2 regions of the Micromonospora sp. NPDC049301 genome follow, and region 2 is predicted to be linked to the other one. Evidence: riboswitches for the same ligand, from Rfam matches in the RefSeq annotation. Region 2 holds a riboswitch; the other holds the start of a gene.
The links. Region 2 has a riboswitch for cyclic di-AMP ahead of AB0K07_RS03680 (hypothetical protein). Riboswitches for the same ligand answer to the same signal wherever they lie in the genome.

Region 1 (5,722 bases), 480 kb from region 2:
GTCGTCGGGGCTGGACGGGAACTTGGGCGGATAGATGGGCACGCCGTCCGGTGTGACGAACTGGTCGTCGTTCGGATCGTTCGGATCGGCCGGCTTGAACATCGGTACGTGGTCCTCGACGAAGACCGAGAAGTTTCGGTAGTCCTTGTCGTCGATGGGCTTGCCGTGGTAGTCGGTGCCCGGTGAACAGTGGATGTCGACCACCGTCCCGACCCGGAGCGTCGTACCGGTCTTCGGATCGTGGTACGTGCAGCCCGCCGGGTGCACCGAGGCTCCGCCGAGCAGGCCGTTGTCCTGGTGCACGTTCGGGAAGAAGTGGTCGTGGAAGCTGCTGGTGGCGAAATCCTCGTGGACGAACGACCGGTAGGTGATCGTCTGATTGCGGTCCGCGCCCTGGTCGTAGTTCCACCCGTTCGCGGCACCGTCGGAGGTCAGCACGTCGAACTGGACGAGGTGCTGGTGGATTCCCGCCTCGTTGGTGATCTGGGCGCGGTCGAACACGTTACCGCCGAAGTTCTCCGGCAGTTCGTTGGTGAAGTTGTAGACCACGCAGTCGCCGACGTTGAACAGGGGCGCGAACGGCTCGGGTTTTCGGCCGTCCAGGACCGCCTGTTTCTGGTCCTGGAGGACGTACACCCGGGCCTGCGGGTTCTTCCAGCGCAATTCCTCGTTGTAGTACTGCGCCACCTGGATCGCCGCCACGTCGAAGGTCTTCACCGGCGTCGGCCGGCCGTCCGAACGGGTGGCCGGGCAGGGGTTCTGGAAGAACCCGCCGGGTGTCTGCGCACCCGCATCGGCCGCGTCCCGCTCGAGCTGGGTGGGCGGGAAGACGCCGACGGCCTGTCGGGAGGCGACCCCGAGCGGTGGCTTCGGCGCCTTGAACCCGAACTTCCCGGGCACGAAGTGCGGATAGCCCGGCTTGGTCGCCGTCGGCGCGGGTGGCGGGTTGATGCCGGACACCGCCGGCTGGTAGTCGAAGTCCTCGAGCGGCAGCAGCGCTGGCACGATCGTGCCGTCGGGCAGCTTCCGGGTGCCGTCCTCCAGTTTGTCGTGGGTGCGGTTCAACGCCCACATCCCGTTGGCGAAGTGCGGGTAGAGGTGGCAGTGGAAGATCACGTCACCGAACGTCGCCGGCTTGGTGTCGTGCGCCGAGCCCGCTCCGCCCTCGGGCATGAGCGCGTAGTGGGCGCCCGGGGACACCGCCTGCACGTCGAGGATGTTGGTGACCGACATGTGGTGGCTCGGCTTGCTCACCTCGGCCAGACCGCCCTCGTCCTTCGGGTCGAAGGGCCACCGGTTGACGTGCCAGTGGAAGGTGTGGGTCTCCCGTTCGGCGGCGTGCAGCAGCCGGATCTGCATCGGCTCACCGCGGTAGTTCGCGAAGACGAGGTCGCCGCCGCCCGGGTCGCCGTACGCCCAGGACGACAGGGCGGTCTCCTCGCCGTGGCAGGCCTGGGCGTCGAAGCCCTGACCGGCACGGCTCGCCTGCGGACAGCCGATCTCCTCCCGGTTGAACCCGGGTTCGGCGCGGTAGTTGAAGGCGAACCACTCCAGCTTCACCGGAATCTCACCCTGAACGAGTGCGTCCGCGTCCCCGCCGGAGAGCCCGGGCAGCGTGCCCCGCTTGAGTTTGCTCAGCTCAGCGGCCGTCGGGTCCACGCACTCGCCGTCGGCCCGATCGTCGTCGGCGCCGTCCTGTCCGCGACAGAACCGGGTGAGAATGCCGGACGCCGCTTCCACTTCGTCGTGCATGAAGATCACGTGTTCGCGGTGGTCCGGCGCGCCGGACGCCGGGTCCTTGATGACGGCGCGGGTGCCGGAGGTGAGTGGCGCTCCGGTGCGCGCGTCCACCCAACTGGTGCCGGCCTTCTCCACCACGATCGCGCCGAATGCGCCGAAGGAGTGGGACCCGATCGCATTGCCGGCCCCGGTCTCGACCGACGAGAGATCCGCGCCGTCGTTGAAGTGGAACTCGCCCTCCACCGTCGCGGAGTACCGGTATGTGCCGCTGGCTCCGGGTGCCACCGTCGAGTCGGGGTTCGAGCCGGCCGCCGTCCCGTCCGACCCCTTGACGTCGTAGGCCAGTCCCTCCATGTGGATGGAGGCCGCGGGCGCCGCAGCAGGGTTGAAGTCGTTGTGTGGCCGGGTCCGCGCCGGCGCGAACCGGCGTGGTTCGGGCGTAACCGTGCCCGCTGCCGCCAACTGCTCGCCGGGCAGCAGGAAGATCGAGTTGTCCCGGACGAACGACGGTGCGGCCTCGTGGAGCCGGTTGGTGAACCGGATCGTCACGCAGTCGCCCCGGTGCGCGCGGAGCACCAGGGGCTCGATCAGATCCGCCTGGTGGAACGGATCGGCCGCCTGGGCGAACTCCTGACGGACCCTCCCGATGTTCTCGTCGAGAACGTACATCCGGCCTTCCGGCACCACGTCCCCGAAGCGGTTCAGGAAGATCGGGATGTTGATCAGCGAGACGTCGAAGGACCGTGCCGGCGCGCCCGCCACGCACGGACTGCCGGGATTCGTCGCCTTCGGTGGAAGGTCGGCCGCCATCGATGTGGACATCGCCCAGACCGCGCCGCCCGTCAGCGCCAGCCACGCGCCGGCGAGCAGTCCGCCGGCTAGGTACGTCCAGCGGCGTCTCCCCCTGGCTCGGACGACCACCGTCACCGCAACCACGCCCAACAGGGCGAGCTGGGTAACCTCCGCCATGCCTGTTTGCACCGTGCCTCCCTCGTCGACGGTGTGCGCGTCTGACCGCGGGAGAGCAACCTCCGGTATGTCTTGTAGATCCACGCCCCCGTGATCTATCGACGATGACCAATCTAGCCGCTGCGCAGCGGTATGTAAATGAATTACTACTCAGAGAGAATGCTCGTAGTCTTTTGCCGGCCGTCGCTGCGATCGGTCGACGGCGGCCGCGCCGCGAATTGGTACGGAGTGTCACGGCCCCCCCGGTTGCGGATTGGTAACGGCCGTCTCTACTCTGGTCATTCGTCGGGCCGACAGCAGCTCCGCCCACCCGGGCGGTAACGGACCGACACCGCCGAGTCGCTTCCGAGCGAGCCGGGGACCCAGGTTTTCCGGGGTGAATCCGCAGCCACTGCGGTAGGGCGTCCACCTTCCCGCCCGAACCCGTCAGCTAACCCGGTAGGCGGTCAGGAAGAAGGAGTACGGAACCCGGTGGCTCACCATGCCCCGCGGCCGTCGTCCGAGCGGTCGGCGTCAGCCGGCCCGACGTCGATCGTGCCGCGCCCACGCTGGTCCCGCTTCACCACCTCCCTCGCCGCACTGGTCGGCGTCGCCGTCGTCCTGACGGGCAGCGCCACGGCCGCCCACGCCGACCCGTCCGTCGCCGAGATCGAGCGCCAGATCGACGCCGACTGGAACAAGCTCGAACCGATCATCGAACGGCACAACGCCACCCGCGTCGACCTGGCCGCCAAGCGCAGGCAGGCTGACGCGCTGGCCGCCCGGATCGCCCCGCTGGAGCGCCAGGTCGACGCCGCGATGGACAAGGTCAGCTCCCTGGCCGTCCGCGCGTACAAGGGCGAGAACGTCTCCACCGTCAACGCCGTGCTGGGCAGCAGCTCGCCCAGCGAGGTGGTCGGGCAGCTCGAGATGCTCGACCGCTTCGCGCACGACCAGCAGCAGGACGTACGGCAGGTGTCCGACCTGCGCGACGAGCTGGCCCGGCAGAAGGCGCCCCTGGACGAGATGGTCGCCCAGCTGACCCGCACCGAGGCCCAGCTGGCGGCCAAGAAGAAGCAGATCAACGAGGAGATCGACCGGCTGCAGAAGCTGCGCCTCAAGGTGTACGGCAACGGTGGCGGCGGGCCGCTGCGTCCGGCGCCCTGCCCGGCCAGCTACCCCGGCGGCGGTGCCGGCGTGGCGGTCAAGTTCGCCTGCGCGCAGATCGGCAAGCCGTACGTGTGGGGCGCCGAGGGCCCGAACTCGTACGACTGCTCGGGGTTGATGCTCGCCGCCTGGGCCAAGGCCGGGGTGTCGCTGCCGCACAACGCCGCCCAGCAGAGCCGGGTGACCAAGGACGTGAGCAGGGCCGACCTGCGCCCCGGTGACCTGGTCTTCTACTACAGCGACATCCACCACGTCGGCATGTACGTCGGCGGCGGCTGGGTCGTGCACGCCTCGCAGGCCGGTCAACCGATCAAGATGAAGAAGGTCGACGACGGCCCGATCCACAGCTACGGCCGCCCGGGCTGATCCCGGACGACCGAGGGGGCCCGTCGCGATTCGTCGCGGCGGGCCCTCGTCGTCACGGCGTCAGCGGGTCGGCCAGGTGCGCCAGTGCTGCCAGGCGCGGCTCGGCGTCGGCCCCCGCTGGCCCTGGTAGCGCGACCCGTACACCACCGAGCCGTACGGGTGCTCGGCCGGCGAGGACAGCCGGAAGATGCAGAGCTGCCCGATCTTCATGCCCGGCCAGAGGGTGATCGGCAGGTTCGCCACGTTGGACAGCTCCAGCGTCACGTGCCCGGAGAAGCCCGGGTCGATGAAGCCGGCGGTGGAGTGCGTGAGCAGGCCGAGCCGGCCCAGGCTCGACTTGCCCTCCAGCCGGCCGGCGAGCTGGTCGCCGAGCGAGATCACCTCCAGCGTCGAGGCGAGCACGAACTCCCCCGGATGCAGCACGAACGGCTCGCCGTCGGGCACCTCGACGGCCGAGGTGAGGTCGTCCTGCTGCATGGCCGGGTCGATGTGGGTGTAGAGGTGGTTGTTGAAGACCCGGAACAGCCGGTCGAGTCGTACGTCGATGCTGGACGGTTGGACCAGGGTGGGCTCGAACGGCTCCAGGCCCAGCGTGCCGGCCTTGATCTCGGAGACCAGGTCGCGGTCGGAGAGCAGCATCCGACCACCATAGCGGCGTCGGCCGCGCGGGCAGGATTCGGTGCCGGTGACCAGCGCGTCGAGGTCGCTGCTCGTACATTTGTTCGATAGAATGCCCGCATGGCTTCCTGGTCCGATTTCGCCGCCGACGAGCCCCGACTCGCCGACGGGATCCGCGTTCTCCTCCAGCAGTACGGGCCGGGCTTCGGCTACCTGGCCACGGTCCGCGCCGACGGCGGGCCCCGGGTCCATCCGGTCTCCCCGGTCATCACCGATGAGGGCCTCTTCTGCTTCATCATCGACTCGCCGAAGCGCCGCGACCTCGAACGCGACGGTCGCTACGCGCTGCACTCGTTCCCGCCGGAGGAGAGCGACGACGAGGCGTACGTGGCGGGGCGCGCCTGGCCGGTGACCGATCCGGCCCGGGTGGCGCGGCTGGCGCAGAGCGCCCGGGCGGAGCCGCAGGTCGACTGGCGGCTGTTCGAGTTCACCGTCGACGTGGCGATGCTGACCCGCCGAGACCAGCACGCCATGGGCATCCCGGGTGGCGCGCCGGGCCGGCCGGCCGTCCAGGTCTGGCTCGACCCGCACGCCCCGCCGGCGGCGGCCCCGCCGGTCGCCGTACCGCAGACGCGCCCGGCGCGTCGCAGCCGTGACGTCCAACGCTCGGCGGCCTGACCGCGGCGGTCCTGGGGGAAAGACACCGGTGCCGGCTCCGTCGTGACGGAGCCGGCACCAGGTGTACGCGGGGAAGCTACGCCGCGCGGTACGCGTTCCACGCGGTCAGCATGCGGCTCGCCTGCCCCGGGGTGAACTGGTACATGCACGAGTCGTAGGTGTAGTCCATGAAGTTGGTGATCGGGTCCAGCCCGGCCGCCGAGCA
Region 2 (5,722 bases):
GTGCGGTGCAGGTAGCCACCGGCCTCCAGGTCGGCGACGATCGCCTGCGCGGCCCGCTCGGTCACGCCGACCTCGGCCGCCACGTCGCGCAGGCGCGCGGTGGGGTCGCGGGCGATGGCCAGCAGGACATGCCCGTGGTTGGTGAGGAACGTCCAGTTCCGGCCGCCGGTACCGCCAGCCGCCGTCGCCGTGCTCGCCATCGTGGGACCGCCTCTCCCGTTGTCGACCCTGCCCTCGGGGCTCCGCCCGATGACCGCCCGGGGCCAACGTATGAAATCTATATCACGCATATCTTGACGCATCTTGTGGTGCGTGTGACCGTGGAGCCCGAGCCAGCGCTCGTCGCCGGCCCCCGTGAAGAGCCGGTTGAGCAGGTCAAAAGCGTGGAGACGAGGTGCGGGATGAGCAATCCCGGTACACCCGGCGGGCAGCCGGGTCCGCAGCGGACCACGGACCCGGTGCCGGCCGATCCGGCCCAGGCGTACGCCGAACTGGCTGCCGGCAACCGCCGCTTCGTCAGCGGCGCCCCGCGCCACCCCAACCAGGATGCCGGGCACCGGGCCGCGGTGGCGGACGGGCAGCACCCGTTCGCGGTGATCGTCGGCTGCTCCGACTCCCGGTTGGCCGCTGAGATCATCTTCGACCGTGGGCTGGGTGACCTGTTCGTGGTCCGCACCGCCGGGCACACCGCAGGCCCCGAGGTGCTGGGCAGCGTGGAGTACGCGGTGACCGTGCTGGGCACCCCGCTGGTGGTGGTGCTCGGTCACGACTCGTGCGGCGCGGTGCAGGCGACCCGCGAGGCGGTCACCACCGGCGCCCAGCCCCTGGGGCACCTCCGCGCCGTCGTCGACGCCGTGCTGCCGAGCCTGCGCCGTGCCGAGGCCGAGGGGGTCGACGACATCGACGGCATCGTCGACATCCACATCGCACAGACCGTCGAGACGCTGCTCGGACAGTCTCCCGTGCTGGCCGCTGCGGTGGCGCAGGGGCGGTGCGCGGTGGTGGGGGTGTCGTACCGGCTCGCCGCCGGAGCCGTGCGTCCGGTGGCCGCCGTGCCGGCCGCGACGGTCGCCGGCGCGGCCGGCGCCAGCATCCCGGTCGCGCCCGCCACCTGACACACGGCGAGGGCCGTCCCGCCTGACGCGGAACGGCCCTCGACGCGGAGCACGCAGGTCAGAGCAGCGACATGTGCACGTGGTCGGTGTGGTTCGACGGCCCGCTGTACGACTTCCAGCCGGTCGCCGGGAACCAGATCTGCCGGTTCCAGATCACGTAGTAGATGCCGAGCCGGTCGGCGTTGCGGATGAGGAACGCGGCGACGTTGTTGCCGTACGTCCGGGTGTCCTCGTTGTGCCACGGGCTGAAGCCGCTCTTCTGCAACGACCAGTCACAGGCGCGGCCCTTCGGGTGCTCCCACGGGCCGCCGGAGCGGTAGCAGCCGACGAACCGGTTGAAGCCGGCTCGCTTGACCTCCTTGTACGCGTGCAGGGTGCGCGGGGTGACGCAGCCCGAGGTGGTCGGGTCATCCTCACTGCACGACTCGGACTTCCAGTCACCGTCGGCGGTCCGTCCGGGGCCGAGCCGGGCGACCGGCGAGGTGGCCGACACCAGCCCACCGGTGAAGCCCTTCCCACCGACCAGCGCGAGCGCCTTGTCCGCGTCGCGCTTCTCCTTCGCCATCAGGGCGGTCTGCTTCTGCTGCTCGCGGACCTCCGCGTCGAGGGCAAGCTTGGCCTGCTCGGCGCGAGCCTTCACCGCGTTGACCTCGGCGAGCTTCTTCTCGTTGACCATGTTCATCTCGTCGAGCGCGGCGGCGCGCTGGACGAACGAGTCGGGGGCGTCACTCTCCAGCAGCATCGCCATCGGGCCGATCCGGCCGGTGCGGTACGACTGGGCGGCGATCTGCCCGACCTGTGGGGCGAGTGCGTCCAGGTCGGCCTTGGCCCGGTCGACCTCCAGCGCCAGCTGCAGCTGCTTCTTCTTGGACTTGTCCAGCCTGGACTTGGCGGCGGAGTAGTCGCGGTTGGTCTTCTCGATGACGTCGTTGAGCAGCTTGGGCTCGCCGTCCTCCTCGTGCCCGGACGGTGTGGGGGTCGTCGGGGCGGCCTGTGCCGGGAGGGGTCCGGCGAGCACGGTCAGTGCGGCGATCACGGCCACCACGGGTGTCAACCAGCGGCGTAGGGGTGCCGTCACAATGTTCCCTTCCGTCGACCGCCGACCGGGTTAGCTGACGGGTTCGGGGCGGAAGTGGCCCCTACCGCTGTCGCGGATTCACCCCACGTACCTGGGTTCCCGGCTCGCCGGTTGGCGATTGGGCGGTGGTACCGCAGACGCTGCTTCGCGCCTTCGGCGGTAACCGGCAGCGAGGTTACCCGAGAGTCCACCGGCTGAGCTACGCCCGGATGCCGACTAAAAGTGTCATTTCGCCATGGCGCTGAGTGACCAGTGACGTGGTTCTCAGGGCGGACGCCCCACCTGGTCACGCTGAGGAGTGTCACCATGCCGTATCCGTGCTCCTGTTCGGCTCTGGCCACCGGTCGGTGGCGGTGGACGAGGGGGTGGTCCGCGCCGGGTCGGGCGATGTGGGGTCGTGTCGATCCGTGCGCGGGGAAATCAGGGCGGCCAGTGCCTCGGCCCGGTCGGGCTGGGGTCGCGGGGCGGGCGCGTCCTCGGCGTGCGCGGGGCCCTGCCGGCCGGCTGCGGTCACCATCGCGGCCAGCCCGGTGGTCAGCGGTACGGCGGCGATCAGACCGAGCGTCGCCACCGCGCTGCGGACGATCTCCTGCGCGAGGAACTCGCTGGTCAGGATCTGCCCGATCGGCCGCGAGTCGGCGGTGAGCAGGAGCAGCAGCGGCAACGAGGCGCCCGCGTACGCCAGCACGATGGTGTTGACGGTGGAGGCGATGTGCGCCCGGCCGACCCGGGTCGCCGCCCGGTAGAGCTGCAGCCGGCTCAGCCCGGGGTTGGCGTTGGCCAGCTCGGTCACGGTGGCCGCCTGGGTGACCGTCACGTCGTCGAGCACACCGAGCGAGCCGATGATGATCCCGGCGAGCAGCAGGCCGTGCAGGTCCACGTCGGCCTGGAACATCGACAGGGTGGTGGCGTCCTCGCTGCCGAAGCCCGTGAGGTGGGTGGCGGCGGTGGCGATGGTGGCGAGCACGCCGGTGAGCACCAGGCTGCCGAGGGTGCCGAGCACCGCCACCGAGGTCTGCGCGGTGACCCCGTGCGTCAGGTAGAGCACCACGAACATGATCAGCGCGGCGCCGACCACCGCCACCAGCAGCGGGGACCGGCCCGCCCCGATGCCGGGCAGCACGAAGGTGAGCAGGATGGCGAAGCTGGCGGCCAACCCGGCCAGGGCGGCCAGGCCCCGCCAACGGCCGAACGCGACGATCGCGGCCGCGAAGATCACCGCCAGCCACAGCAGCGGTGCGGCGCGCTGGTGTTCGGCGATGTTCCAGCTGCTGGCGGCGGGATCGGTCGGATCGGTCAGCTGGACCAGGATGACCTCGTCGCCGACCTCGACGCGGGGTGCACCGGGGCCGGCGGGCACCGGCGTCTGGACCTGCTGGCCGGAGGCCGGCCCGTCGTTCATTCGGACGTCCACCGTGCCGCACGGCCCGTCCCCGGCGCTCGGTGTGCCCTCGGGGCTCGGCGCCGCCGGTGGGCACGGCTCGGTCACCACCCGGGTCACCGTGCCGTGGTGGCGCGGCACGTTCGCGCCGCCGTCGGTCTGCGGTGACCCGTCACGCGGCCAGAGCACCACCGCGGCGAGCACGGTCACGACGAAGAGAGGCACCACGGTCGCGATGAGGATCCGTCGCACCCGGGGCGGGGCGGACGGAGCGGAACGGCTGTGGTCGGAACCCAATGCGAGACTCCCAACGATCCGGTGCGAGGTACGTGCCGGCGGGCCTGTCGGTTCACCGCCGCCGCGGGAATGCGGCGACGAGCGTGCCGGATCGCTGGATGGCGACTGCGTGATCACGGACGGTGAGAGACCAGCCCGTGCGGCGGGAGGCGACGCCACGGCGTGGCGGCACCTCTGCCCGGCTGCGCAGCGGGATCCGGAGGGCCATCGTCGGAAATGCTAACCAGCCCGACCGGGGGATGCAGGTCGTGACGGAGTGTCGGGTGGTCGAACCGCCCGTGTGGGCGTTTCCGGACCGGCATGTTGGAGTCATGCCCGCACCGTCACCGCACGACCCCGACCGCGCCGGCGGCGACCAGCGACACGCCGGGCCCGACGGCCATCAGCGACACGCCGACGGCGGGTCTGGGCAGCGCGGCGGGCACGACAAGCACGCCGGGCACGACCCGGCGATGTTCCGTCGCCGGTTCTGGGTCTGCCTGGTGCTCACCGTGCCGGTGGTGCTGACCAGCCACCTGGTGCTGGACCGGCTCGGCCCCGGGCCGGACGTCCCGGGTCGATCCTGGGTCGGGCCGGTGCTCGGCTCGGTGGTGTTCTGGTGGGGCGGCTGGCCGTTCCTGGTCGGTGCGGTCCGCGAGGTCCGCGACCGGGCGCCGGGCATGATGCTGCTGGTCGCGATGGCCATCACCGTCGCGTACGCGGCGTCACTGGCCGCCAGCGTGGGCGCCTTCGACCTGGACTTCTGGTGGGAGCTGGCCGCGCTGGTCACCATCATGCTGCTGGGGCACTGGCAGGAGATGAAGGCCATCGGTCAGGCCCGGGGTGCGCTCGCGGCGCTGGCCGCGTTGCTGCCCGACGATGCGGAGCGGGTGGCGGCGGACGGGGGTGTCGAGTCGGTGCCGGTGGCCGAGCTGCGGGTCGGCGACACGGTGCTGGTCCGACCGGGTGGCCGGGTTCCGGCGGACGGCCGGATCGTCGACGGTGGGGCCGAGCTGGACGAGTCGATGATCACGGGGGAGTCGCGCCCGGTCGCCCGCTCGACAGGGGAGCGGGTGGTGGCCGGCACGGTCGCCACCGACTCGGCGATCCGCGTCCGCGTCGAGGCGCTGGGTGAGCAGACCGCGCTCGCCGGCATCCAACGGATGGTCGCGCAGGCGCAGCGCTCCGGCGGGCGGGCCCAGCTGCTGGCGGACCGGTTCGCCGCAGCGCTGTTCTACCTGGCCGCCGGCACGGCCGTGCTGACCGTGCTGGTCTGGACCGTGGTCGGCCAGCCCGACGAGGCGGTGGTCCGCGCGGTCACCGTCCTGGTGATCGCCTGCCCGCACGCGCTCGGACTGGCCATTCCGCTGGTCGTCGCGCTCTCCACCGCGCTGGCCGCGCGATCCGGGATCCTGGTCAAGGACCGGTTGGCGCTGGAGCGGATGCGGACCGTCGACGCGGTGCTGTTCGACAAGACCGGCACCCTGACCCGGGGCGAGCACGCGGTCACCGACCTGGTGACGGCGTCCGGCGTCGGGCGGGACGAGGTGCTGCGGATCGCGGCCGGCGTGGAGTCGGACAGCGAGCATCCGCTGGCTCGGGCGATCGTGGCGGCAGCCGGGAGCACCGGCCCGGCCCCGGCCGCCGGGTTCCGGTCGCTGCCGGGCCGCGGCGTGCAGGCCACCGTCGACGGTACGCCGTACGCGGTGGGCGGCCCGGCGCTGCTGCGGGAGCTGAGCCTGTCGCTGCCGGGCGAGCTGGAGGCGGCGATCGGGCGGTGGTCGGCTCGGGGCGCCGCGGTGCTGCACCTGGTGCGGCTGCCGGACACCGTGCTCGGCGCGTTCGCACTGACCGACGAGGTGCGTCCGGAGG

Region 1: another riboswitch for cyclic di-AMP. It lies ahead of AB0K07_RS01410 (NlpC/P60 family protein); the one in region 2 lies ahead of AB0K07_RS03680 (hypothetical protein).

The regions. Positions count from the first base shown of each region.
Region 1 covers NZ_JBFAQO010000001.1:295,092-300,813, forward strand. Annotated here, with positions in the region: gene AB0K07_RS01405 (hypothetical protein) at 1-2,709, opposite strand, end outside; cyclic di-AMP (ydaO/yuaA leader) riboswitch at 3,032-3,168, shown strand; gene AB0K07_RS01410 (NlpC/P60 family protein) at 3,244-4,221, shown strand; gene dcd (dCTP deaminase) at 4,282-4,860, opposite strand; gene AB0K07_RS01420 (pyridoxamine 5'-phosphate oxidase family protein) at 4,960-5,517, shown strand; gene AB0K07_RS01425 (zinc metalloprotease) at 5,594-5,722, opposite strand, start outside.
Region 2 covers NZ_JBFAQO010000001.1:772,770-778,491, forward strand. Annotated here, with positions in the region: gene AB0K07_RS03670 (helix-turn-helix domain-containing protein) at 1-200, opposite strand, end outside; gene AB0K07_RS03675 (carbonic anhydrase) at 402-1,115, shown strand; gene AB0K07_RS03680 (hypothetical protein) at 1,174-2,193, opposite strand; cyclic di-AMP (ydaO/yuaA leader) riboswitch at 2,198-2,328, opposite strand; gene AB0K07_RS03685 (YibE/F family protein) at 2,495-3,871, opposite strand; gene AB0K07_RS03690 (heavy metal translocating P-type ATPase) at 4,324-5,722, shown strand, end outside.